2 regions of the Oceanobacillus sp. FSL K6-2867 genome follow, and region 1 is predicted to be linked to the other one. Evidence: riboswitches for the same ligand, from Rfam matches in the RefSeq annotation. Region 1 holds a riboswitch; the other holds the start of a gene.

Region 1 (7,567 bases):
TTCACGGAAAGACAAATTTACATCTTTTAATGCGTGTGTATCTGTATACCAAAGGTTTAATTCCTTTGTGTCGTAAACTACTTTACCGACGGATTCAGGCTCTTGAGCAGCACCTGTTTCCGGATTAATCTTAACCGGTCTTTTATTTTTAACTGATGATAGACTCATCATTTTCAACTCCTTTAAATCTAGGCTTTGCATGTCACGTTAGATAAATGACCGTTAATATCGCTGTTGGAACTTATTTCGAATAAAAATAGCTACCGAGTTTAATAAAAACAACAATACTAATAAAACGATAATGGTCGCTGCAGCTAAATAGGCATATTCCTTAACCAATGAAGAGTCAAGTGTCCAATAGTAAATTTGCATTGGTAATGCTGTAAATGTGTCAAATAACCCTTCAGGGAATGGAATAAGCAATGCAGGAATCCCCAAAACTGTTAATGGTGCTGTCTCTCCAATTGCACGGGATAATGACAGGATTGCACCTGTAAGAATACTTGGTAAAGAGGCAGGCAATACAACATTTTTAATTGTTTGCCATTTTGTCGCCCCCATTCCATATGATGCCTCCGCCAAATACTTTGGCACTGCACGAATTGCCTCTTGCGAAGAAACAATCAAAATTGGTAATACAAGCAAAGATAACGTGAGTCCACCGGCTAACACTGCATTTCCTAAGCCCATCACTCTTGAGAATATAGTTAGTCCTAAGAGACCATACACAATAGACGGTACCCCAGCTAAGTTAGATATATTCGTCTGAATAAATGACTGAAGCTTTCCTTTTTTCGCATAGAGCTCTAGATAGATTGCCGAGCCAACACCAATAATTAATGTAACTGGTATGACAACAACCATTAACCACACCGTTCCAAGAAGGGCACCCATAATTCCCGCACGATCGGCACTTGTTGATAATCTTCCAGTGATAAAATCCCAATCCAGCCATGCGGCACCTTGTGTGATGACTCGCACGAGTAAAACAGCTAACACGGCAAGACCAAATAATGTCGCAAGTAAGAATACTACTTTTAAAATATTATTCTTTCGAATACGTGCATGCATTCTTTTTTCCATTTTCGTTGCATTTACTTGGTTCATTCTTAATATTCCTCCCTAAACTTACGAGAGACATATCTTGCAAGTAGATTCATAATAAGTGTAAAAACAAATAGCGTTAATGCAACAGCATATAAGCTGTAATATATAGTTGTTCCAGCAGCCGCTTCACCGCCAGAAACTTCAACAATATATGCAGTCATTGTCTGCATAGATTGAGTAATGTCGAAAGTAAAGTTTTTGGAGCTACCACTAGCAATAGTTACAATCATCGTTTCACCAATTGCACGTGATATTCCAAGCACAAAGGATGCAATAATTCCAGAAAATGCAGCCGGAATTACTACTTTAAATGTCGTTTCAAGCTTCGTAGCCCCCATTGCTAAAGAACCTTCACGCATCGCATTAGGGACAGAAGTCATTGCATCTTCTGATAAGGATGCAATCATTGGTATAATCATAACCCCCATCACAATTCCTGGACTGAGGATATTTGTTGCTTCTACTTCGGGGAAAATCGAACGAATAATTGGTGTTACAAAGGTAAATGCAAAAAAACCGTATACGATAGTTGGAATACCAGCAAGTACTTCCAGTAATGGCTTTAATACTTTGCGTACTTTATCTGTTGCATACTCACTTAAATAAACTGCTGACATAATACCAATCGGACCAGCAACAAGCATTGCAATTAACGATGAAATAATTGTCCCATTGATAAGTGGCAGCACACCGAATTCAGGGTTCTGACTCATTGGCTTGAGCACAGTTCCAGTAAAAAATTCCCATATTGGAACAATTTTAAAGAATTCAATTGCTTCGGATAATAGTGTATAAATAATTCCAATCGTAGTTAGAACTGAGATACTGGCTATAATAAATAGAATCGTTGGAATTAGTTTTTCTGTTATATTAGAGATATTTCTCGAATTTCTCTTTTCTTCAATCATTTCTCTAACATTTACAGCGTTCTGTTTATGATTACCGCTGTTTGTCGGCATTACCTTGTGCACTCCTTCCAGCGCTTATAGCTCACAATAAGATGAGAGCTTGATTCTGCCCTCATCTTATTTAGAGTCATATGTCGAATTTTTAATATAGGTGTTTTGCTTAAATAGCGTCCCTATTACGTTTTTTATTTCAGCGCTTCTAAAGCTTCTAATTGTGATTGGATCTCATCTTCTGGAAGTGGAGCGAATCCTGTTTCACCAGCGAAATCATTTGTGTTTTCCAATACATAACGTGCATAATCCATTACTTGTGGTTTTTCCTGAGCAAGACTTGGATTTAAGTACGTAAATACTGGACGTGTGTAGTCAGCATATGGGCCTGTCTCACCAATTGTATCAAGAGATGGCAGAACTGCACCTTCACCAAAGTCGATTCCCACTGCTTGTAAGCTATCTTGGTTACTGTCATAATATCCAAATCCAAAGAATCCAATTGCATTTTTATCTTCAGAAACTAATGTTACTAAAGTTGAATAATCTTGTTGAAGGTTAATATCACTTACTAAATCTTGTTCTTCTAATATGTTTTCATAGAAGAATTCATATGTTCCATGGTTTTCGTTTGGTCCATAAGTATTTATTTTTTCATCAGGCCAATCTGAGTTGATGTCAGACCAGTTTGTATATTCTCCAAGGAAAATACCTTGTACTTCCTCAGCTGTTAATTCAGTTGCAAAATCATTATCTGGGTGTACAACAATTGTTAAACCATCTAAAGCTAGTTTCATTTCAAATGGCTCGAATCCAAGTTCTTCAGCTTTTGCTTGCTCTTCTTCTTTAATTAGGCGAGAAGCATCGTTAAAATCTGTTCCATTTTCTTGTAAAAATTTCTCGAATCCAGCACTTGTTCCAGCACGGCTAACTTCAACAGAAACTCCTTGTTGCTCATTAACCATATATTCTTCAGCAAGTCTAGACATTAACGGATAAACAGTTCCAGAACCATCGATTACTACGCTGCCTTCTAATTCAGCTGCTTCGTCAGATCCTTCTGTCTCTCCTGAAGAGTTGTTTGATTCTTCTGTTTCTCCTGAGTTGTCCTCATCTGTCTCTCCTCCACAAGCAACAAGCACAACCGCTAATGCTGCAACAAGTAGAAACATTAGGTACTTTTTGAACTTCATAGTAAAATTGTCCTCCCCTGATTGAATGCTTTATTTTTGTGAGGCTTTTTGCCCTCAGTTGCTAGTATAAGGTTTGAATGTTAAGTAAGTATGTGTCGAATGTAAAGGTTATGTAAATTTGAAGATTTTGTCGCAACAGAGTACTTAGAATAGACATATGCTGCAGCTTAGTCTTAATTAACTTATATATTTTGAATTGCCGCCGGTCTGATTGTAAAGCATCATATATTTAAAAATGCGGATCCAATAACTGATCCGCATTTGCTCTACTCTTTTCCTGTCACATATTCATTTGGAGCTCCTCCACCCTTGGAGTTGCTGTTCTTATACGGACTCTTGCGTCCATTGCGATGCTCACCCGAGTTTTCTGTTTCCCTAAATTGATTGTTGTGTTTCTTCTCGTTATTACTCATTATTCTGCCTCCTCCTACTATACTCCTATAGTTTTAGCTGAAAAAGTATATTTATTCATGATAACCGTACAACACCATATTCTCCTCTCTATCATTTATTTCCAACCAGCAGCTTTCTTTTTAATGATATACCCCAAACTTCACTTTCATTTCGATTGTAAAGATGAAAGATAAACGATGAGGACGATAAAGGTGACAATAATGGATTTTGTTTAAGACAGTGTTGTTTGTACAATTCTGTTTTTCTTATTAACCATAAGTTAATAGTAGGAGGAGATTGTAATGAAACTTTATTTAGACCCTGGTCATGGTGGAACAGACACTGGAGCAACCGGAAATGGATTGCAGGAAAAAGACGTTGTATTAGATATTGCATTACGAATAAGAGATCTGCTACTTGGCAACTACGATAATGTCACTGTTCGTATGAGTCGTACTGAGGATACGGCAAAAAGCCTTGCTCAGCGGACAAACGAGGCAAATGCATGGGATGCTGATTATTTTCTATCCATTCATTGCAATGCGTTTAACAGCTCTTCTGATGGTTATGAAGATTTTATTCATAGTACACTTTCGGACAATTCACAAACTGCAAGATATCGCGATATTCTGCATGCGGAAATTATTAAGCTTAACGGATTGCGGAATCGCGGCAAAAAGAAAGCCAATTTCCACGTATTACGTGAATCATCCATGCCAGCAATGCTTACGGAGAATGGTTTTATCGATCATAGTGGAAATGCCGCATTAATGAAGCAGGATGCATGGAAGCAACGTGTTGCAGAAGGCCATGTCAATGGATTGGCGCAAGCATTTAGCCTACAAGAAAAAAACGGCACTGGACAGTTATATAAGGTTATCGCTGGTTCCTTCAAATCAAAAGAAAATGCAGGAAAACGCGTATCTTTTCTAAGTTCCAAAAGCATTCAAGCTTTTGTTGAACAGGTTACAATTTCAGATGAGAATTGGTATCGTGTTCAGGCTGGCGCATTTAAAAGCAGGAAAAACGCAGAAAATCATTTACAGGTTGTACGAAACACTGGTATCGATGCATTTATCATTGTCCAGTAAAAGAAAAGTTAGATGTAGTAGGAATAAATAAAATCAATTGACTTTTCAACCAATAAATTATAAGATATATGAAATAAATTAATTCATAAAAACTCTTATGAAGAGCGGTGGAGGGACTGGCCCGACGAAGCCCGGCAACCATTCTAGTTAAATTTACTGCGAATAGGTGCTAATTCCTGCAAAATACAATATGTATTTTGGAAAATAAGAGGATGGTTACTTGCCAAGTATATCCATGCCTCTCTTCATTGAGAGGCATTTTTATTTTTTCGAAATACGGTAAGGAGATGCACAGATGACAACAGCAATTGTTAAAGGGGCACCAGGACACTATCGAATTGGAGAAGGGATTTTAAAGGAATTAAATGAACTTCTTTCAGAGTTAGACGTAACGAAAATACATATTCTAAGCGGCAGGAAAGCATGGAATGCTGCCTCTCCCTTTTTACCAGAAGAGCTTGATTGTTCAAATATCACGTTTGTGGATGGGCATTGTACGCTGGAAGCTGTGGAACAGTTCGCAACTTCATTTCAGGAAAATGGAATTGAAGTAGTAATCGGTATTGGCGGGGGTACAGCGCTTGATCTCGCTAAAGCTTCTGCTGTAAAATCCGGAATTAAATCCGTGCTTATTCCGACAATTGCAGCTACCTGTGCAGCTTGGACACCTTTAAGTGTATTTTATCAAGCAGACGGCACCCATTCACACTATACCGAATTCCCAGTAGCAAATACACTTGTACTGATTGAGCCAGCTATTATTGCACAGGCTCCGCCTGAATACTTAAAAGCAGGAATTGGGGATACACTTGCTAAATATTATGAGGCAGATGCCTTAGTTCGAGCCTTTTACAACGATAAAGAGCTGCCTGTCTGGCTTCAGATATCTCAATTCTCCGCAGCTTTGTGCAAAGATATCTTATTAAAGGATGGAAAAGAAGCACTGGAATCGGTATCCAATAAAAAGGTATCAGATGCACTTATACGTGTTATTGAAACAATTATTATGACTGGTGGCATGGTTGGAGGATTCGGGGAAAAGGCAGGGAGAATTGCCGGTGCGCATTCCGTCCATAATGGGTTAACTGAGGCTAAAAGCATCAAGCAATTTTTACATGGAGAAGTCGTATCCTATGGCATTTTAGTCCAATTGGCTTTAGAAGAAAAGGATGACGAGCTTAAAAGACTATTAGCATTTTATGATGAATGGAAGCTTCCAGCATCATTAAAGCATTTATCCATTGACGCTAGGAACGAGGAGCTATTACAACGTATTGTTAAGAAGACATTACTGCCTCAGGAATCGATTCATTTAATGGAGCAGGAAATTACAGAAGACACATTATTAAATGCTGTTCTTAAGGTAGAAAGTCTAGCAACTCCAACAACTAACTAATCAACTTTAGAAAGAGGGATACATAATGAAAAAATTACTACTCACAGGAATACTTGCATGCATGATGGCAGTACTTGCTGCATGCGGTGGTGGTTCAGATGAAGCAGAAGGATTATTAGAAGATGGAAAATTAACTGTTGGTGTAACATCAGGCCCACATGAACAAATTTTAGAAAAGGTAGCAGAACTTGCTGAAGAGGATGGCCTAGCAATTGAATTGGTTTCTTTCAGCGATTATGTAATGCCAAATGTCAGTTTATCTGAAGGCGAGCTTGATATAAACAGTTTCCAAACCGAGCCATTTTTCGACCATATGAATGAAGAACGCGGATTGGAGTTAATTAAAGTTGCAGATACCGTTACATTTCCAATGGGAATTTACTCAGAAGCTGTAACAGATGTAGCAGATTTAGAAGACGGCGCCAAAATCGGTCTTCCAAGTGACCCGACAAACAGTGGACGTGCATTACTATTGTTTGAACAAGCAGGTTTAATCAAAATAGAGGAGGGACTTGGCGTAAATGCAACGGTAAATGACATTGCTGAGAACCCAAACAACTATGAATTCATCGAGCTTGATCCTGCGCAAATTCCTCGGCAGCTAGGTGAAGTTGATGCGGCTGCAATTAACTCAAACTTTGCGATGGATGCAGGTCTTATACCAGGTAAAGACTCAATCTTTATCGAACAGGACTCCACATTTGTAAACTTAATTGCGGTTCGTGAAGAAAACAAAGATGACGAAGCTGTACAAAAGTTTATCGATATTTACCAATCTGATGAAGTAAAACAATTTGTTGATGAAACTTTCCAAGGATCAGTTGTTCCTGGATGGTAGAAAAACAAAAGCGGAAGCGTCCGGTTAGCGACGTACGGACTGTACCGCGGTCTTGAGGAGATTCGGCTTGTCGAACATCCACCGTATTAAAACCCAGATTAATGAAGAAGGCTGACAATAATATTGTCAGCCTTTTTAAATATCTAACTCTTTAGCTGGTTCACCCTTTTTATTCATTAACCGAATTCCAATCGGTTCAATTTCCAGGATTGCATAGTTTGGATCATCCGGACCGTCGAAATATAGTTTCATATCGTCGTTCCAAAATTTCTTTTTCAAGTCATCCATATCGTTTAAAGATACTTTCCCCTGATATTCGACATACTCGTCACCAAATCCATCGCCTTCATACCCAATCAATACATGGGTATATGGGTTTTTTTCAATTTCCTCTGTTTTATCGGCATCTTTGTGCGTCGGTGTGTAAAGTTTCAAACCTTCATGAAAAAATGTCATATACCTAGAATGCGGTTTATCATTCTTCACCGTTGCCATCGTACCTGTGTGGCTCTCCTGAAGGATTCTCTCGACATTTGTTTTAATCTCTGATTGACTCACAAGTATTCACTCCTTTATTATCGACTGCTATAAGTAGTGTTCCTTTTTTGACCAATCTTAAACATCCAGCATTACCTTTTGATTTTGAAATG
Region 2 (7,567 bases), 2.0 Mb from region 1:
TTCTCTTCAGGACAGAACAAGTTTTCCTAACAAAAATGACTTTCTGGCTTTTACCAACCAAAATATCTAAAGCAATGACTAAATTTATATTCCACTCTATTTCCTGGCCAACAATCTAAGAATATTTTTTATATTCCCACCTATTTTATCTGTTATTTCCTCGATTAAAAAATATTAGATACGGGCATACCTATGGGTGGAAGAAATTATTCATATTGCTAACACAGGATAGAGAGGTTTTCAAGTTGAACACTAACGAATTACTAAGCAGCTTAAAAATAAAGTCAATATATGGTGCGCTCCCCGCAGAAGTACTCTCCATTGAACAAGATTCCAGAAAAGTAAAGAAGCATTCATTATTCATATGTATCAGAGGCTTTCAAACAGACGGGCATTCCTTTTACTCACAAGCGCTTCATAATGGCGCGAATATTATTGTGGCAGAAGAGCGGCTGCCAATTGATCTTACAAAATATGCACTAGTAATTGTGAAAGACACCGCTAAAGCACTGGCTATCCTTGCAAATAAATTTTATCACTATCCTTCAACTAACATGACAGTGTATGGCGTTACCGGTACAAATGGAAAAACAACCGTCACTACCCTAATTAAGCAGTTGCTTGATATGAATAACCATGAAGCCGCATTGCTCGGCACAAACGGAATTGAACTTTTAAACGAATACACTGAAAGTGATAACACGACATGTGATGTATTAACCAATCAAAAAGTCCTCCATAAAGCTGTACAAACTGGGATTAATCATATGGTTATGGAAATATCTTCTCATGGTCTTGCACAAGGAAGACAGCGTGGAATTGACTTTGATGTGGTGACTTTTACAAATCTTTCACAGGATCATCTTGATTATCATAAGACAATGGAGAAATACGGCTACACAAAAGGGTTGCTTTTTGCACAGCTAGGAAATAACTTGACAGAAGAGAAAAATATTATTCTAAATCGTGACGATCCGTGGTATGAAGTATATAATGACATGACACCCTTTGAAGTTATCTCGTACGGCATTTATAAAGAAGCTGACTTTCAGGCAACTTCTATTACTTACTATGAAGATCGGACATGCTTTACCTTACAATCACCAGAAGGAACTATTCCAGTGACCACAAAGTTAATTGGTGAATTTAATGTATATAATGTACTGGCTGCGATTGCATCGGTATTTATTAAAACAAAAATTGCAGTAACTGAATTAGTTCGCTCTTTCGCAAGTATCGATCATATAACTGGGAGGCTGCAAAAGCTTGATATTGGAGCACCAATATCAATTTACATTGACTATGCTCATACACCCGATGCAATTGAAAAAGTAATTGCTTCTCTCCAACCGTTTAAGCAAAAACGTATTCTGCTTGTAGTTGGTACCGGTGGTGATCGGGACGTCTCGAAACGTCCTCTTATGGCAGAGAAAGCATCAATTGCTGATTATGTATTTTTGACAATAAATGATTCAAGATCTGAAGATTCTCAAGTTATCTTAACAGATATGAAAAAAGGAATGAAGCACGGTAATTACAGATCCATTCCGAATCGAAAAACTGCAATAAGTCTTGCTATCGATATGAGTGAACCTGGAGATATTGTTATTATTGCTGGAAAAGGACTTGAGAAATATCAAATTATTAAAGATAAAAAACAACCCCATAGTGATAAGGAAATTGCAATACAAAGTTGTTTGATTAAGTATAATTTAAACGTGTAACATAGCTTGCCCTGTATTTTTTTTCAGGGCAAGCTGTTTTAAAAAAAATTATTTTTTTCCAAAATACCATTTCCAAAGTGAAAAACCAACAACAACATATATAGTGAAGAGTCCATAAAGCCAAACCGTTAACATTTCATTAACAAACAATTGAAAAGCCTCCTTCTTATAAACAATTCACTTTGCTTCTTGTATACTTTCATATTCTTCGTCAGGTTTCCTAAAGATTCTTGCCAATATCAATATGACTGCTAATCCTATAAACGTTGCAGCTGCACCGGCTGACATAGTACTGGGAATGATATCACCGAAATACAGGATAAGATATGACAATAAACCGATAACCATCGACCCTTCTGCTGCACGCGGAGATACTTTACGTTTAGCATAAACAGCATACAGTATAGGGCCAAGGGTTCCCGCTGCTACACCTGAAATCCCAATCCACATAATGTCTCCCATGTACTTTGGCGGGTTAAGCACAAGCAAAAAAGCTGCTAAGCCGACTAGTGGAACACTCCATCTGCTGATGAGAAATGCAATTCGTTGTGCTTTTTCTTCGCTAATGCTTACATATCCACGTTTCACTAAAAATTTGAGAAAGATATCATTAGCAAATACGGTTGAAATCGATACAAACAACCCATCTGTCGTCGACATAGCTGCAGCAAGAATCACTACACCAAAGAGTGCAACAAAAATCGCGGGAAATGCCCATGTGATATATTCCATTAATGCTAAGTCAGTTGTTTCAATTCCGCCACCAATGGCAGCTCTGCTATACAATCCTCCAAATAAAACCAACACACATAAAGAAGCTGTTATAACATATACTATAATCATTTTTCCTAAATCTCTTTCTCTCTTCAATCCCAGTACCTTATTAAATAAATGGGGAGCAGACGCAAATGCCCACTGTATTGTTATAGCACCTATTACTGGTCCAATAGCGTAAAAGTGAAGTGATTCAGCATTAAAAACTTTAACAAGATTACCATCCTGTACAGCCAAATTTTCAACAATACCCGCAAAGGTTGCTGTAATTCCTCCATTCCAAAATAGAATAATCCCTGAAATGAATACTGCTATACCAGCAATTGCCATTAAAATGACTTGTACAGCATCCGTATAAATATCCGCAAGTGCACCACCCGCAAACACATACAATACAACAATTACTGTTATAAGAATCAAACCTGTGGAATAATTCATTCCAAGCAAATACTCAAATATCCTCGCTCCAGCTACAAACTGTGCAGCTATATAGAAAATATTGAACAGCAAAATCAAACCTGTTCCAACTCGCAAAATATCACTATTATAATAGTCACCAAGCCAATCGGGTAAGGAAAGCGATTTTTGTTTTGTATTCAATTTTCTTACCTTTTTTGCAACCATCAGTATTCCTATTGGGCCACCACCTATCATTGCTAAAAAAAGCCATAAGTTGGATAGTCCCCAGTCATAGGACCAGCCTGGGTATCCCAAAAAGGTTGCAGCGCTTAAATAGGTTGCGGCAAAAGATAGACCTAGGATGACTGGTCCTAACGTTGTTCCTCCAGTTGCAAAGTCACGGACATTTTTAGTTTTACGCGCTCCAATATATCCAAGAAAAAGCATTATCACAAGGAAAAATGCAAATCCTATCCATGTATATAATGTGATAGCCTGCATGCAGTGTCTCCTTTCTCTGATTCATCACCAGAAATCAATTTAACCTAAAATTATGAACTGCATGTCCTCCGCTGGTTTTTTAGGTATAGTAAATAATGCTTGTCATCTATGTGATTTCAGCTTTTTTGCTGGATGGCTGTCAGGCAAAAACGGACTGTCAGTACTGAAGAGATTTTCTCTCAACGTATTTCCTTTATATTCTTTTCGATATATCCCACGCTTTTGTAATTCAGGTACAACATGGTCAACAAATTCCCGGAATGTTTCTAAGGAATATGATTGTGCTATATTAAAACCATCTAGATTCGCCTCAATAGCCCACTGCTCCAACTTATTTGCTATTTGTTCTGGTGTACCGATAAATTTCACTGTGCCATTACCTAGACCATGATTCTGCAGTGCCTCACGAAGTGTCCATCTCTTTGTAGGGTCCTTTGTATACATATCTAAATTCCCCTGTACTGCCTCTGTTTCCATATCATCTAAATATTGATCTGGATTATATTTGGATAAATCGATACCTGTATGGCCAGAGAGCAATGCAGCTGTCCCTTCATAACTAACAAGACTTTTTAATTTTTCATATTTGGCCAATGCTTCTTCTTCTGTAGATCCAATAATTGGAAGAACCATTGGAAAAATACGAATATCATTTGCATTCCTTCCTTGTTCTACTGCACGTTTTCGAATATCTGCAGCGTAATTTTTCATTGCTTCCAGTGAATGTCCCTTTGTGAAAACCGCTTCAGCATGTTTTGCTGCAAAATCTCTTCCTCTCGGAGAAGCTCCAGCTTGAAAAAGTACAGGAGTCCGTTGTGGTGATGGCTCCGTTAAATGTGGACCTGATATATGGAAAAAGTCACCATCATGATTGATTATATGTACCTTTTTGGGGTCTGCAAAGGTGTCTGTCTTCTTGTCGTAAACAACTGCTTCATCATCCCAGCTGTGCTCCCATAGCTTGTAAACGACCTCAAGAAATTCATCAGCACGGTCATAGCGTATATTTTTAGGTAATCTACCCGACAAACCAAGATTAATTGCCTCACTCTCTAAATACGAAGTTACTACATTCCAAGCAATTCTGCCTTCCGTCAAATGGTCCAGTGTTGAAAGCTGACGTGCCAGTGCATATGGCTGTGCATAGGTTGCTGAAATTGTCGGGGCAAATCCGATGTGCTTCGTTGCTGCAGCCATAGCTGATATTGGCATCAAGGGGTCATGTGCCGGCAATTGCACAGCATGTTTAATCGCAGCATCATGATTGTTTCCATAAACAGAATACGTACCAAGAACATCAGCAATAAAAACGGCATCAAATTTTCCCCGCTCCAGCACTTGTGCTGTTTCTGTCCAATAATGAATTCGATTATGAAATACTCCCTTATCTCTCTCATGTTTCCACAACCCCATGGAATGCGGGGATGGCGAGTTTTGTACAAATCCGTTCAAATGAATCTGCTTTTTCAAACGAAACACTCCTCTTATGGTATCAATTTCTATTCATCGTAAGCATTTAATGCGTTTACACTATGAGCGATTGCTGATCCAGCTTTAAGCGCTACTGCAACAAAAATTGCTTCCGAAATCTCATTTAAATTTGCTCCTGTTTTTTTCGCATTTTTTGTGTGCAAATCAATACAATATGCACAACCTGTTGTATGGGCACAAGCTACTGCAATTAACTCTTTTTCTTTCTCACTCAGATTTTCTGCTTTTATAGCCTGATGATCAAAATCCAGAAATGCCTTAAATGTTTCTTTATTTAACTTGGAAAATTCCTTTATACGATTAAAATAGGATGCTTTATACAGCTCCTCATCCCCGTTTTCATCATAAGCATTTAGTGCATTTACTCCATGCGCTGCTGAAGATCCCGCCTTTAATGCTGTTGCGACAAAAATTGCCTCTGCTACCTCTGCTTTGCTTGCTTTCTGTTTTTTCACATTTTTGACATGTAAATCAATACAATACGGACACCCGGTAATATGCGCCACAGCAACTGCAATTAATTCTTTTACCTTTACCGATAATTCCCCTTCAGCCAATGCTTGATTATTAAAAGCAAAAAATGACTCAAAAGCATTGGGTGCATGTTTCTTTAATTCGTGAATCCTTCCAAAGTAATCCTTTCTGTACAAGCTATCTGTTTTTGTTATACTCATTTTCTTCGCTCCCTTTTTCAATTTAAATTTACCTATTCATCGAAATATAATTTTTCCTATCATATTACTTGCCTTTAAAGTAAATTAAAAACCTCTTCCGATGAGGAAGAGGTTTTATATCTCTAATCTCATCTTTCAAGCATATGCTTGCTGGAATTAGCACCTTGTTACATTTTGGTAACGGTTGCTGCAGGATCATAGGACCAGTTCCTCCCCTGACTCTTGATAAGAAAAATCATATTCAATTTGTAGGAATTGTTCACATCATACACCGGGCAATAGAACTTGTCAACTATATTTTTTGAATTTACTACAAAAGTTAGATATATGATGTCGATTAACGTTCCTTTGTCCTATTTACCCGCTTTTTACTGAAACGAGTTGATTCCAAAATGCTATGCAGAAAGCTTATTCTTATCTAAATCCTATGCAGCCCCAATAATCCAATACTCTTGTACTACTGCATCATCCTTTGCCTTGAATATATCAACACCATTAAAGATCCCTATTCAATTCAAAACAGCCACGATCTGTTGTGTTTCTGTTTTTCACAGTTCCCGCATACATACCAGCAAGAATAGTACCCACACAGTGCGCTCCTTCTTTATCTTGACAATGCAGTTTGTTACTTCTAGCGATAAGTTATTGTGTCTGTAAAAACCGCCAGCTGTATGTAATTCTGATAGGATGCATCAGGGTTTTAATCGTTTCTCTAATATCAAATAAAATCGTTTTCATAATTAATTATCTGGGACAGACACGAATCTCCTTACTGCTTCATAAAGATGTTATATAGGCAAAAGCCCATTCTTGAAGCAGATTGTTCTTTAGGAGGTGACCTGAGTTTGTCCGGGATTCTATCTGTGCTTGCTCTTCTAATTAAGGAAGCCCTCTTTTTCGTTTCTTATGTAAAAAATCATGCATTCCCGCAACCATTACCCCCTGATGAAGAAGCGAAATACATTGAGGAAATGCAAAATGGAAACGAAACAGCTAGAAACAAACTGATTGAACATAATTTAAGACTTGTTGCTCACATTGTAAAAAAGTTTGAAAATACTGGTGAGGATATGGAAGATTTGATTTCCATTGGAACAATCGGTCTTATAAAAGGGGTTGAAAGCTTCTCTACAAATAAGGGAACGAAATTGGCAACATATGCTGCTCGTTGTATAGAAAACGAAATATTGATGCATCTGCGTGCATTGAAAAAGGTGAAAAAAGATGTTTCATTACACGATCCAATTGGCCAGGACAAAGAAGGCAATGAAATCAGCTTAATTGATATACTCGAAGCAGAGAATGATAATGTAATTGAATACATCCAATTGAATATGGAAATCGCCAAAATGCAAAAATATTTTTCTGTACTCGATAAACGAGAACGGGAAGTGATTATTTATCGCTATGGATTAAATGACTATAATGAAATGACACAGCGAGAAATTGCAAAAAAATTGAATATATCGCGCAGCTATGTATCACGAATTGAGAAAAGAGCCCTTATGAAGGTGTTTCATGAGTACTATCGAAAGGAGCGAAATAATTAGGTTAATTTACAAGTTATCAAAAAGCCCAGAAACATGAATTTATCATTGTCTCTGGGCTTTTGCTTTTCTTATAATTGTTTTTTTATATGCTTTTGACTACAGCAATAATTAGTTGTGCTGCATTTTTAGCGGCCGTTTCAAGAAATTGATCAAACGAGATGGATGATTTTTTTCCTGCAATATCAGATAGTGCGCGAATAATAACAAATGGCTTGTTGTACTGATGACAAACCTGAGCAACAGCTGCTGCTTCCATCTCTGAGGCCAGCATTGTCGGGAATTTACCATGAACAAACGCAACACGTTCGGGATCTTCCATAAACGAATCTCCAGTCGCAATAATTCCTTGCTCACAATTTATATCCATATTTTTTACTGCAGCAACTGCTTTTTCAACCAGCGTTTTATCTGCTTCGTACATTGGAGGCATTCCAGGAACCTGTCCATATTCATA

The links. A riboswitch is a leader RNA that binds a small molecule or an ion and turns the genes downstream of it on or off. The one in region 1 is predicted to bind S-adenosylmethionine.
Region 2: linked by a shared signal. The riboswitch ahead of NSQ77_RS00305 (carboxymuconolactone decarboxylase family protein) and the one ahead of NSQ77_RS12285 (iron-containing alcohol dehydrogenase family protein) in region 1 are both predicted to bind S-adenosylmethionine.

What each region holds. Positions count from the first base shown of each region.
Region 1 covers NZ_CP150144.1:2,498,664-2,506,230, reverse strand. The annotation lists gene pstB (phosphate ABC transporter ATP-binding protein PstB) at 1-168, opposite strand, end outside; gene pstA (phosphate ABC transporter permease PstA) at 223-1,107, opposite strand; gene pstC (phosphate ABC transporter permease subunit PstC) at 1,110-2,066, opposite strand; gene NSQ77_RS12300 (PstS family phosphate ABC transporter substrate-binding protein) at 2,201-3,199, opposite strand; gene NSQ77_RS12295 (hypothetical protein) at 3,466-3,612, opposite strand; gene NSQ77_RS12290 (N-acetylmuramoyl-L-alanine amidase) at 3,895-4,683, shown strand; SAM riboswitch class I at 4,776-4,894, shown strand; gene NSQ77_RS12285 (iron-containing alcohol dehydrogenase family protein) at 4,979-6,079, shown strand; gene NSQ77_RS12280 (MetQ/NlpA family ABC transporter substrate-binding protein) at 6,105-6,917, shown strand; gene NSQ77_RS12275 (pyridoxamine 5'-phosphate oxidase family protein) at 7,053-7,475, opposite strand; gene NSQ77_RS12270 (ATP-dependent DNA helicase) at 7,547-7,567, opposite strand, start outside.
Region 2 covers NZ_CP150144.1:56,466-64,032, forward strand. The annotation lists gene NSQ77_RS00290 (UDP-N-acetylmuramoyl-L-alanyl-D-glutamate--2,6-diaminopimelate ligase) at 246-1,724, shown strand; gene NSQ77_RS00295 (sodium:pantothenate symporter) at 1,902-3,398, opposite strand; gene NSQ77_RS00300 (LLM class flavin-dependent oxidoreductase) at 3,501-4,868, opposite strand; gene NSQ77_RS00305 (carboxymuconolactone decarboxylase family protein) at 4,898-5,563, opposite strand; SAM riboswitch class I at 5,689-5,795, opposite strand; gene sigK (RNA polymerase sporulation sigma factor SigK) at 6,409-7,113, shown strand; gene mtnN (5'-methylthioadenosine/S-adenosylhomocysteine nucleosidase) at 7,196-7,567, opposite strand, start outside.